Regions from separate parts of the Salinibacter sp. genome, predicted to be linked through region 2. Evidence: predicted binding sites of a transcription regulator. Region 2 holds the regulator's gene; the other holds the start of a gene.
The links. The regulator HrcA, encoded in region 2, represses chaperone genes, less so after heat shock. The targets are predictions, from matches to a motif close to TNTTAGCACTCNCNNNNNGNGAGTGCTAANA.
Positions count from the first base shown of each region.

Region 1 (6,533 bases), on a different contig from region 2:
AGTCGGAGCCGGTGCCCCACCACGACATCGCCGTGGGGCTCGTGTTCGACGAGGACGACCGGCTCCTTATCCAGCGCCGCCCCGACGAGGGCCTCCTCGGCGGCCTCTGGGAGTTTCCGGGGGGCAAGCAGGAAGAGGGAGAGTCGATGAAGGCGGCATGCCAGCGTGAACTCAAGGAAGAGCTTGGCATCGAGGTAACGGATACAGAACCCTTCTACACGCTTTCCCACGCCTACTCCCACTTCAAGATCACCCTCCACGCCTTCCGAGGCCGCATCGCGGACGGCCCCCCTGAGGCCCGAGAGGATCAGCCATTTCGGTGGGTCCAGGTCGAAGAGCTTGACGACTACGCTTTCCCCCGCGCGAATCGCCGCCTCATCGAAGAGCTGGAGCGGCGTCAGACCGAGCCCTCCCTGTTCGATTCTGTGTCGCCGGACGGACCCTCCTGAAGGGTTCTCCGCCGTTCACTACGTCAGAGGTTTCCGTCCTGCTCGTCGGCACTGAAGATTGCGGCCCCAATCGCCCCTCCTATCGCCCCGAAAATGGAGTTTACGACGATCCCAATCACGAGGCCTATGATGATCATTGTCGTGCTTCCCCCTTGTTGAATTTGCTGCATCATCTCCGGGGACATTCCCTGTTCTCCCCCCATTTGCATGACATTCTTCATCACGTCCTGGGTAATCGACTGCGAGTCCAGATTGAGCGGACGCAGGGCCCGATCAAAAATGCTGGCCAGCACGGCTCCCCCAGCTCCAGCCAGCGCACCGAGGACCGCCCCATCTCCCGACTCGACAGAGGTCCCGGTTCGGCTCGTGAACTGTTGCACCGCCACGACGCCCCCAAGGATGACCCCGAGGCAACAGAGGAAGTTGATAAAGCTCAGGTAGGATGTGCTGAGAATGCCGGTCACGACGGCACCGACGAGAACCGATTGCTGTCGAGGAGTCATGGAGATCGAGGAGCTTCCCGGAGGTCAAGCGAAGAGGCAGGGCACCCTGACAACTTTTGGCACTGCCCTAAATGACATCAGCGAAAGGTATGGAAGAAAATACCAAACCGAAAGCTCGGCTCACGTTGTCTCCTCACTCCCCTGGGGCTCCCCTCTGGAGGCCTTTCTCAGCACCTGGTCTGTCACGTAGCTGGCCGCGATGCTTCCAAACAGGAGGCCAGTAAGGGCCCGGCTGATCGGTCCATTGCTCCAGAGGCCCAGGACCGGCCCGATCCAGTCGATGCTGAGCGGGACGAGCGAACCGAGCAGCACGTAGCGGCCGTGCCGCCCGAGTTCTGCCCATAGGCCCTGGCCCCAGCCCGTGACCGCCACGCCAAGCACAAGCCCCAGGTATATTCCTGTACATCGATCACAGATGGCCAGTGGCACGCCGTAGAGATGCGGCGAGCGGCTCGGGATCTGGTGACACACGGGAGCCAAACAGTCCCGCACTACGGCCTGTGCTCCACTGGGAAGGAATGGAGGGAGCACTGCGAGCAGGAGCATACCACTGGTACTCGCTAGCAGAACGTACCAGACAAGGCGTGGACGGCGCATCCCTACATGCGCGTGTGAGTGAGCCTGAACAGGTGAGCCTGAACCGGTGGTGTTGAGCAGAGCGGGAACCTCTTCGTACACCGGTTCCACTCCAGAGCCCTTTCGAAGTTCAGAGAGGACCCGTCCCTGGCGCACACCGGTGCTCCGGCGTCGCTAAACGATCTTCACCCCGCCCCCCGCCCTTCTTCGGGAACAAAGGCCTATTCTGCAGTGTTGACTAGCGTGAGTTATTATCACTCGTTACTGGCGAGTGATAATAACGACTGACTCAACCACCTCTCACTCATAAGTCACCCCGAACGAGTTATGACGAGCATAAGACCCCTCGGCGACCGCGTCGTCGTGCAGCCGGAACCGGCGGAGGAAAAGACCGAAAGTGGTCTCTACATCCCGGATTCGGCGCAGGAGAAGCCGCAAAGAGGAACGGTCCGTGCAATCGGCGAAGGCCGGGTCGAAGATGGAACCCGGATCGAGATGACGGTCGAGGAGGGCGATGAAGTCCTCTACGGCAAGTACGCTGGCACCGAGGTGACGCTCAACGGTGAGGAGTACCTCATCATGCGAGAGAGCGACATCTTCGGCATCGTCGAAGAAGGATAAGGACTGCATCTCTGCGGTGTTCGACCTCGCGGTCGCACGTCGCATTTTGAGCTGAACGCGAATGAAATGAATACAGCATACAACCATGGCTAAGCAAATAAAGTTTGATTCTGAGGCGCGCAACGCCCTCAAGGATGGCGTCGATCAGATGGCGCAGGCCGTGAAGGTGACGCTCGGCCCCAAGGGCCGAAACGTCGTTCTTGAGAAGTCCTTCGGGTCCCCTACCATCACGAAGGATGGCGTGACCGTCGCCAAGGAGATTGAGCTCGAGGAGAAGCTTCCGAACGTCGGAGCCCAGCTTCTCAAGGAAGCCGCGTCGAAGACCAACGATGCGGCCGGCGATGGCACGACGACCGCAACGGCCCTCGCCGAGTCCATCATCAACGCTGGCCTGAAGAGCGTAACTGCTGGCGCAAACCCAATGGACGTGAAGCGGGGCATCGACACCGCCTCGCGGCACGTCGTGGATCATCTCCGTCGGCAGAGCAATCCGGTCGAGGGGAGAGAGCGCATCAACCAGGTCGCCACGATCTCGGCGAACAACGACGACGCTGTCGGTGAACTGATCGCCGACGCCTTCGAGAAGGTCGGTCAGGACGGCGTCATCACTGTCGAGGAGGCTCGCGGCATCGAAACGTATCTCGACGTGGTCGAGGGCATGCAGTTCGACCGCGGTTACCAGAGCCCGTACTTCGTGACCGACTCCGAGGAAATGGAGGCGGTGCTCGAAGACGCCTACGTGCTGATCTACGACGACTCGATCGGCAACATGCAGGACCTGCTGCCGGTCCTGGAGAAGGTCAGCCAGACGAACGACCCGCTTCTGATCATCGCCGAGGACGTGGAGGGGGAAGCCCTCGCGACCCTCGTGGTGAACAAGATGCGCGGCACGCTGAAGGTGGCCGCCGTGAAGGCGCCGGGCTTTGGCGACCGTCGCCAGGCCATGCTCGAGGACATCGCTGTTCTCACTGGTGGAACCGTCATCAGCGAGGAGAAGGGCTATCGCCTCGAGAACGCGACGCTCGACTACCTCGGCAAGGCCGACCGAATCACCATCGACCAGGACACCACGACGATGGTTGGCGGTGAGGGCTCGCAGGAGCAGATTGAGGCCCGTGTCAACCAGATCCGGCAGCAGATTTCGCAGTCGACCTCCGACTACGACCAGGAGAAGCTGCAGGAGCGACTCGCGAAGCTCGCCGGTGGGGTGGCCGTTCTCAACGTGGGCGCCGCGACCGAGCCGGAGATGAAGGCGAAGAAGGCCCTCGTCGAGGACGCGCTCAGCGCCACCCGCGCAGCCGTCGATGAAGGCGTGCTGACGGGCGGCGGCGTTGCTTACCTGCGCGCCCTTGAGTCCCTCGAAGACGTGGAGGTTGAGAACGAGGACCAGCAGATTGGCGTCGGCATCGTGAAGAAGGCCCTCGAGGCCCCGCTTCGCCAGATTGCCGAGAACACCGGCCACGAGGGGTCCATCGTGGTTCAGAACGTGAAGGACGGCGAGGACGACTACGGGTTCAACGCCCGCACTGAGGAGTACGGTCCGCTCCTCGAGGACGGTGTCCTCGATCCGACCAAGGTGACGCGCTCGGCGCTCGAGAACGCGGCGTCGGTGGGCGGCATGCTGCTGACCACCGAGTCGGTCGTCGCCGATCTTGAGTCCGAAGATGAGGACGACGGCGGTGGCGGCGGTGCCGGTGGCGGCGCTGGCGGCGGCATGCCGGCCGGCGGTGCTGGCGGCATGGGCGGCATGGGCGGCATGGGCGGTATGATGTAAGCCCCCTTAGCCCGTGCACAAAGTCCCTGCTTTCACTGGGGCTGCGCCCCTTGGCGTTTCGGCACGACACGAGCTGCCCTCTCCCTCTCGGGAGGGGGCAGCTTTTTGTTTTTGGGACTTGTGTAGGGGAACCGCTGAGGCTCGGCTGACAGGAAAAGCCCCTCCTGCTCGGTGGTGCCGAAATCACGGGTCTCGTTCAGCGGTCCGCCTACGAACTGGCCGGTTCGGACTCTACCCAGTCGGCTGGGACCTCCACCTTGACAGCCTGCTGGATCGCCTCCACCCGCACCAGCAGGTACATCTGTCCACGATGCTCCTTCACCGTCCCCGTCAGCCCACGTAGTCCCTCAGGACCGTCGGTAATGGTGACCGTTTCGCCAACCGGGGGCCGCAGGTCCGCCACAGACAGCCGCTCGGGGGCCTCCTGGGTCTGCTTCAACTGCTCGGCCGTCTCCTCGCGGAGCCGAGCCGGCTCGCCGTTGAAGTGCACGCACCGAACGATGCCTTTCGTGCGCAAGACCCGCAGCCGGTCCTTTTCGTCGACCCGGGCGAAGAGATAGTTCCGGAACAGCGGCACGGTCACCTCCTTCTTCCGGTCCGACCACTGCCGGATCTCCTGTTTCTTCGGCACGAGCACGTTAATTTGGCGATCTTCGAGGCGCTCCTCACACTTTTTCTCGGCCCGAGCCCGGGTGTAGAAGACGCGCCATATACGCTTCGGGGTGGTGCTCATCGTTGGGAGACGTGTGTTCGATACTGATCCGGAGTTGAGTTGGCCCACGAATTTGTTTTTCGCAGCCTAGCGCACACCGTTCCGTGGAAGGTGCGCGAGTGTAGCCACTCCGGGGCCGCGGACGATCCGCGCATGGGACCCGTGGGGGTCTACTGAGGGTCGAGTGACCGAACGGCTTTGACCATGTCGCCGGCTGGATCGTTACCCCGCACGAGCTTAAAGCCCAGCTTCTCGCAGACGCGCTGCATTGCGTGATTCTGCTGAAGAATGTCGGCCGTGATGCGGTCGAGATTTTCCGCCTCCCCCACCCGCACGAGGCGGCGCAGCAGCTCGGTGCCGATGCCCTCGCCCTGGTACTCGTCGATCACGAGCATGGCAAACTCTGCCTCGTTGCGGCCGGGCTGCTGCGTGAGGCGCCCGACGCCGATAATTTCACCGTCGCCGTCCTCCGCTGGCCGTTCGGCCACGAGGGCCATCTCGCGGTCGTAGTCGATGAAGCAGATGCGGGCCAGTCGGTCGTGGGCCACCCGCTGCTCCAGCTTCATGAGATTGGCGTAGCGCAGGTACACGCTCCGCTCCGAGAGGCGTTCGTGGAACGTGACCAGCTTCGGCTCATCTTCGGGGCGGATGGGCCGGATTGTGACCTCTGTTCCGTCCGGCATCGGGTGCGTGCCAATGTACTGCCGCGGGTAGGGCCGGATGGCAGGGGTCGGCAGGTCCGCTTCGTCTTTTGTGTACGGGTGAAGCACGACCCGGGCATCGAGCGCCAGGAGCCCATCGTCGCCGGGGCCGGCCAGGAGCGGGTTGACGTCAATCTCCTTCACGCGCGGCTGCTCCACCACGAGTTGGCTGAAGCGTACCAGCAGGGTCTCCAGCGCGTCGAGGTCGACGGGATCACGCCCCCGCACCCCCCGCAGAGCCTCGTAGATCTTGGTTTGCTCCATCATGCGACGGGCCAGGGTGCGGTTGAGCGGTGGTAGGCCGAGGGCCCGGTCCTGATAGACCTCCACCAGCTGGCCGCCAGAGCCGAAGAGCAGCACGGGTCCGAACTGCTCGTCCATGCTACTGCCGATGATGAGCTCGTACCCATCGCTCCGGTCGATCATGGGCTGCACGGTCACCCCGTCGAAGCCCTCGCCCATGATGTTGTCGTCGATCGTCCGGAAGGCCTCCTCCACGGCCTCGTCCGAGCTGAGTCCGAGCTGCACACCGCCCACGTCGGACTTGTGCGTGATGGACGTGGAGTGGAGCTTCACGGCCACGGGGTAGCCGATGTCCTGAGCCGCCCCCACGGCCTCACTCGGAGTCTCGACGACACGGGTCTCGACGGTCGGGATGCCGTAGGCGGACAGCAGCTGTTTCGAGGCGTGCTCCGTCATCAGCACCCGCCCGGACTGGTGGGTCGCCTGCACGATCTCGGCGGCGGCGTCGCGGTCCGGGATGCCTTCCTCGTCTTCCGGCAGGCTGGGGGTTTCGTAGAGGGCGCGCAGGTTGTAGCTGTAGCGCCACATGTGGTTGAACACGCGCGCCGCAGTGTCCGGATACGCGAAGGTAGGCAGGCCGCTCTCGTTGAGGATGTTTTCGCCGGGGGCCACGGCATCGCCCCCCATCCAGCTGGCCAGGATGGGCTTGTCGTTGTCCCGGGCGTAGGGCCGCAGGTGCTCGGCCGTCTTCGTGGGCTCGGTCATGGCCTGCGGCGTGAGGACGACGAGGAGGCCGTCGCTGTTCTCGTCGTCCGCTGCCACCTCTAGGGTCTTGGCGTAGCGCTCCGGGTCGGCGTCGCCCAGGATGTCGACGGGATTGCCGTGGCTCCAGGCCGCAGGCAGGAGGTCGTCGAACGCCTCCATGGTTTCCTCCGAGAGGGGCGTCAGCTCTCC
Region 1 is NZ_JBDGQQ010000123.1:1,761-8,293, reverse strand. It holds partial or broken gene mutT (8-oxo-dGTP diphosphatase MutT) at 1-449, shown strand, start outside; gene ABEL04_RS10985 (hypothetical protein) at 473-952, opposite strand; gene ABEL04_RS10980 (DUF2085 domain-containing protein) at 1,073-1,498, opposite strand; gene groES (co-chaperone GroES) at 1,856-2,149, shown strand; gene groL (chaperonin GroEL) at 2,235-3,923, shown strand; gene ABEL04_RS10965 (transcription termination/antitermination protein NusG) at 4,132-4,656, opposite strand; gene ABEL04_RS10960 (bifunctional acetate--CoA ligase family protein/GNAT family N-acetyltransferase) at 4,806-6,533, opposite strand, start outside.
Region 1: the regulator HrcA is predicted to act here: its motif matches at 1,778-1,808, upstream of groES (co-chaperone GroES).

Region 2 (6,533 bases):
ACACACCGATCGATCCCGTTGTGGTCGTCGGATCAGCGACGATCGAGTCGGCCGCGGCGGCGATGTAGTAGCCCCCCGACGCAGCCACGTCGCCCATCGACACGATCACAGGCTTCTCCGCGGCGGTGCGCTGCACGGCCCGCCACATCGTTTCGGACGCGGCGGCGCTCCCGCCCGGCGAGTTGATCCGCAGGACGACTGCTTCTGTGGATTCGCTCGTCCGCGCTGTCTCTAGCGCTTCCGTCAGGTCCGTGGAGCCGAGCATCTGCGGGCCGGAAAAGGGGGCCTGGTCGTCGGTCTCCCCAACGACAATCTGCCCCTCGGCATACACGATGTCGACCCGTCCCGTCCCCGTGTACGAGATCCCGGCCGACTCCGCCGAAACACTGCTGTATTCTCCCAAGGACACCGTAGACAAATCGTTCTCGACGGGGCGGTCTGCGATCGTGCGAAGCGACGCTCGAACCTCCCCCTCGTAGCGGAGTCCATCAATCAGCCCTCTCCGTGCTGCCACGGAGGCGTCGAGGAACGCGTTCTCGGAGGCGAGGCGACGGAGCGAATCGACCGGCTGCTCCCGGGCCTCAGCAATCGTTGACAAGAATCGGGTGTTCACCGTCTCCATGTAGGCCGTGAGCTGCCTGCGGTTCGGCTCCGAAAGGTCCGACCGCAGGAAGGGCTCCACGGCGCTTTTGTATTTGCCCGCCCGGACGATCTGCGGCTCTACCTTGAGCTTTTCGAGGGCGCCCTCGAAAAAGGCGAGGGTGTTGGCAAATCCATTGTACTCGAACGAGGACTGAGGGGCGGTAAAGACGCTGTCGGCGGCGCTCGCGACGAAATACCCCTTCTCGGTCATGCCAAACTCGTCGCTGGAGGCAATCACCGGAAGTCCGTCTTCCCGGGCCTCCACGACGGCCTGGCGTACCTCCTCTAGCGTGGCCCACCCAGCAGCGGATACGCCCTTCAGCCGAAGCCACACCGCCTCGATGCGCTCGTCCGCGGCGGCCTTCCGGAGCGATGTCTGAAGGTCGCGCAGGTCGTAGGCGGCCCCATCGCCGAACGCTTGCTGGAAGGGGGAGTCGGCCGAGCGCTCCGGGATGGCCCCCTGGAGGGGGACCGTGAGGACCGATCCGGACTGCACGGTCGGCGCCTGGTCGGCGGACAGCGAGACGGCAAAAAAGAAGAACACGAAGAAGAAAATAATGAGGCCGAGCGCAAGCAGGGTCCCGAGGACGCTGGCGGCGAGGGTAGAAAGAAAGCGCATGGACGAGGAGGCGGACTGAAAATTTGGTAGTGAAGGCAACGCAACAACACAGGTACTGCACGGCATCTTATACGGAGAGGAAAATCCCCGTTTCCTCTTTGGGCTCGACCCGCACCGAGAGGAACCCCAAAGTTGGTTCTCAAGTAGTTATAATAAATAGCGCCTTCCCCGCTCCGTCCAGACCGGCGCGCTTCGGGGATTCGTCGGTGTCTTGTGCAGTGGCGGTGAGGACGAGTTACCCCGGGCCGCCAGCGGCGTCTCGGCGGAAGGCCAATCCTCATGAAGGCTTGGGCACCGAAGTGAGTGGTACGTTTCACCGACTGCCGCAAACTCCGTGGAGCACAACGACGATCGTCCATCCCTTAGTCAGCGCGAGCGCAACATCCTTCGGCTCGTCGTCGAGCAGTTTGTCGACACGGCGGGGCCGGTGGGGTCCCGCTCCCTGGCGAAGGAAAAGAACGTTGATTTGAGTCCGGCCACCATCCGCAACACGATGGCCGACTTGGAGGACATGGGCTATCTGGACCATCCGTACACTTCTGCCGGCCGGATTCCTACGCAGCTTGGCTATCGCACCTTCGTGGACGAGCTCATGGACACCCCGGAGCTGTCCGACGTTGAGAAGGAGGTCCTCAAGGTGAAGCTTGCTCGCCTCGTCAGCGACACCGACGAGCTCTTGAGCGAAAGCACGCGCCTGCTGAGCAAGCTCACGAACCTGCTCGGCATCGCCCTCAGCCCTCGCCTCTCGAGCGGCGTGTTGGAGCGGCTCGACATCGTCCCGCTGTCGAGGTCGCGCCTCATGTTTGTGCTGAGTATTGAGGGGGGCGTCGTAAAGACCGTCGTCATCGAGACGGAGTCTCTTCCGCCCCGGTCCAAGATTGACCGAGTGGTGTCCCTCCTCAACGAACGGCTCGCGGGACTGACGCTGCGTGAAATCCGCGACACCTACGAGGAGCGGCTTCGTGACCTCCCCGACGAGACCGGACTGGTTCAGCTCGTCATCGACGAGTCAACCCTTCTCTTCAGCGAGCCAGATGAAGGTCGCCTGCAGTTTGACGGCACGCAGAACATTCTTGCTCAGCCCGAATTCCAGGAGCCGGATGACATCCGCCACCTGATCGAGACCATCGAAGACGAGGATCGCATCGTTCAGGTTCTCGAAAACCTGTTTGAAGCCAATCCCGAGGCCGTTGGTCAGGCCATTGTCCGCATCGGAAGCGAAACCGACGAGGAGGAGATGGACGCCTATTCGATCGTGATGTCGCCCTACCGGCTCGGGAGCACGGTCGGCTCGCTCGGGGTGATCGGTCCGAAGCGCATGGACTACGGCCGTGCCGTGGCCCTTGTCGAAAAGATGGCGTCGGCCGTGAATCGGCCCTCGGATGATGGTCCCTCCCTCGAGGATCCGTCCCTTCCGTCGTAGTCGTCCCGGCCCGTTCCTGCCTGCGGTCCGTCCCTGCGGACCCAGTGTCCCCCGGTTCCTCTCCCTTGCCCCGTTCGTCGCCCCCCTCCCTTTCCCTGCACGAACCTCTCATTCGACCGTGAACACAGACCAGACCGACAGTTCCCAGATGACGAACGACTCGTCCCAGGCCCCTGAGGAAACTGGTGCGCAGGACCCCGATGCGGCGGAGACACCGGTCTCTGAGGAGACATCCGGCACCGAGAATGGGGCGACTGAACAGCGCGATGAGATCGAGGTTCTCGAGGAGGAAATTGACCAGCTCAAAGAGGAACGAGACGAGCTCAACGATCGCCTGCTCCGGAAGGCCGCGGAGCTTGAAAACTATCGACGCCGGATGGAGCGGGAGAAGGAGCGCCGCTACGAAGCCGGAAAGCGGTCTGTCATCGAAGCAATGCTCGAAGTGCTCGATGACTTTGAGCGATCGATGGAGGCGACCCGCGACCTGGAGAACGCCGAGGACGCCGAGTCGGCCTACGAGTCTCTGAAGGGGGGCGTCGAGATGGTCTTCAGCAAATTCCGTGACGAGCTTCAATCCCTCGGCGTGGAGCCCATCGAGGCCGAGGGCGAGCCGTTTGACGAACAGCTCCACGAAGCGATGATGCGGCAGCCCTCCGAGGAGGCCGATCCCGGCACGGTGCTGCAGGAGATTCGGAAGGGATACACGATGGGCGACCGCGTGATTCGCCACAGCCGCGTCGTCGTGGCCGCCGAACCCGAAGCGGACAACTCGTCTGGCGACGAGCCCGAACCGTAAGTCGGTCTCTGTGGTCCCTCCCTGGGCCTTTCGTCCGTCCCCACCGATGCGGACCCCGAAGCCACTCTCTTCTGAACTGATCCCTCTCCTACATGCCGCGCGATTACTACGACATCCTTGGGGTCGACGAGGATGCCTCCGAGAAGGAGATTAAGAAGGCCTACCGGAAAAAGGCGATGGAGTATCATCCGGACCGGAATCCCGACGATCCGGAGGCCGAGCAGAAATTCAAAGAGGCGTCCGAGGCGTACGAAGTTCTGTCGGACTCAGAGAAACGGCGGCGCTACGATCAGTTTGGCCATGCGGGCCTCGACGAGGGGGCCGGTCAGCGTGGACGAGGTCGGGGCTTCCATGACATCGAGGACATTTTCGACGCCTTCAACGACATCTTTGGAGGCCGCGCGGGGCGCGGCGGCCGTGGACGTGACCGTTCGGACCGTCGGCGGGGGCGTCCAGGGAGCGACCTCCGGGTGTCTCTTCCCTTGACGCTCGAGGAGATTGCGGAGGGCACGGAAAAGAACCTCAAGCTCCAGAAGCACCTGGAGTGTGAGGCCTGCGACGGCACCGGCGCCGAGGGCGGTCTAACGGGGGAAAACTTTGTCATGTGTCCCAAGTGCGACGGGACGGGCGAAATCCGCCAGGTCACCCGCTCGGTCTTTGGCCAGATGGTAAACGTGCAGACGTGCCCGCGGTGCGAGGGCGGTGGTCGCATCATCGAAAACCTCTGCGACCAATGCGGCGGGGAGGGCCGCGTGCAGGGCGAGGAGACAATTTCGGTCAACGTGCCCCCGGGGGTCATGGAGGGGAACTACCTGACCATTTCCGACGCCGGCAACGCGGGTCTCCGCGGCGGTCCATCCGGTGACCTCCGCATCCAGATTGAGGAGCAGCCCCACGAGCACTTCGAACGAGATGGGCTTGACCTGTACTACGACCTCCATCTCTCCTTCCCCGACGCTGCACTGGGCACCGAGGTAGAAGTCCCGACGCTCGAGGGCTGGGCCCGGCTGGAGGTAGATCCCGGCGTGCAGGCCGGCAAGATTTTGCGGATGCGCAACCGGGGCCTTCCGGACCTCGAGGGGAGCGGTCGCGGCGACCAAATGATTCGTGTGCATGTCTGGACGCCCCAGAAGCTGTCGGATGAGGAAAGGGAACTCCTCGAGCGGCTGCGCGACCGCGAGCACTTCCAGCCTCAATCGACCGACGAGGGCTCGGAGAAGTCCTTCTTCCGTCGCGTGTCCGACGTCTTCTCCTGACGGCGATCATCTCGTAACGGATGAGCCTCACCACGAACGGCGGCAGGGCCTCTCCATTTAAAGCGAGGAATTTTTCCTTTGGATGGACGCGGCGCCCGCCCTCCCCTTGTCGGTGGATCCGCCGTCCCTCCACCCGGTTGACATGCAATGGGCGTTCTCTACGATGGCCGAATCCGCGGAGCCAAGCACATTTCGCACGCTGATGCGGCGGGTGCCGTCGCCTGTGGTCGTTGTTACGGCGCAGGGTCGAACGGAGGCTCGCGGCATCACGATTGGGTCCTTCTCGAGCGTCGCGTTGGAGCCGCCCCTCGTGAGCTTTAACGTGGGGCGCCAGTCGCAGATGTTCAACGTGATGAAGCACTGTGAACGGTTCGCCGTGCACGTACTGGGTGAGGGACAGGCCCACCTGGCAAAGCAGTTTGCGGTGCCCGATCTCAGCGGTCCTGAACAGTTCGAATCGGTCCCGCACGTCCGCGACGCCCACGGAACGCCCATCCTTGAGGGGGGATCGGCCGTGTTCTACTGCACCCCACACGACTCCCTCCCCGCCGGAGACCACGTACTCTACATCGGACGGGTCGTGGAGGTCGAGGAGCGCCCAGACCAGGGAAGTGTGCTGTACTATAAGAGCAGCTATCGGGGCGTCGGGAGTGAGCTTCGATCCACCCGGTTGGCGCCTGTGAACCGTGCATCGAGCGACTCGTCCTGAACGCCGATGCCGAAGAAGGCAAAGTCGTATCGGGCGGGGTCCGGCGCGCAGAGGTGTCGACAAATGGCCGTCAGGCGGCGGACGGCCGTCCAGTCGTTGCTTTTCCGCTCCAGCAGTCCGAGGGCCCGAGCCTGCCGTCCCACGTGCACGTCCACCGGAAGCATCAGCTCTGAGGGGTCCAAGATGGACCACAGGTTGAGGTCCACCGGTCCGGGCCGCACCATCCAGCGCAGATACATGTTGAGGCGCTTGCAGGCACTTCCGGCCTCCGGCCGCGCCAAGTGCTTCCGCAGGCGCTGGGGCGTCTCGTCGTCGATCGTGAGGAGGGTGGTGCTCACGCCCTGGAGCATCGTCGCCACGGAGCTCTCGTCCTCCGCCGCCGCGTCGGGACGGTGCGCTTCGAACAGACCCTCCATGGTCTCGTAGCGGTCGAGCGCGGTGCCAAGGTTCGCCGTCAGCCAGATCGCGTCCGTGGGCTGGAAGGTGCGGTGGACGAAACCGTCGAGCGCGGAGGCGTCCCGGTCGGGGTCAAACGTCCGCACGAAGCGGTACGGGGCATAGTCCATGCGCTCGCACAGCTCCTCGAGCTTGCGGAGCATCACGTCGCGCCGTCCCCAGGCCAGGAGCGCGGCGTACAGCCCGATGACTTCCTGATCGCGCGGGTCGTCGAACGCGTGGGGGATGGAGATGGGATCGTCGTCGATGAAGGCGGGGCATTCATGCCGGTCGACGAGCGTGTCGAGGTACGCGCGAAGGTCGTCGAGAGAAGCCACAGGAACCGCCACTCAGGCCTTGTGCGGAGACAGCGCGGCATACCGGACGAGAAGCCCGGTGGGACGTTCCGGATCCCGGCGCTGCGCGCCGTCTCCCACGGGCGAAATGGTCAGGCGTCGTCCTCGGAGTCCCCCTCGTCCCCGTCCTTCTCCCGCAGGCGGTTGAGCGCGTAGGCCGCCCCCGCCGCCGCGAGCCACTCGGCCCCGCCGAGCGGCACCTGGTCGGGCGGATTGGGCGTGCCCGGCGTGCTGGACTGTGCCTGCCCGCCACCGGACGCAGTTGACCCATCCCCCGACGGCTGCTCTGCGCGCTCT
Region 2 is NZ_JBDGQQ010000031.1:4,548-11,080, reverse strand. It holds gene sppA (signal peptide peptidase SppA) at 1-1,261, opposite strand, end outside; gene hrcA (heat-inducible transcriptional repressor HrcA) at 1,596-2,684, shown strand; gene ABEL04_RS03310 (nucleotide exchange factor GrpE) at 2,803-3,480, shown strand; gene dnaJ (molecular chaperone DnaJ) at 3,573-4,736, shown strand; gene ABEL04_RS03300 (flavin reductase family protein) at 4,819-5,445, shown strand; gene ABEL04_RS03295 (TIGR02757 family protein) at 5,370-6,218, opposite strand; gene ABEL04_RS03290 (hypothetical protein) at 6,329-6,533, opposite strand, start outside.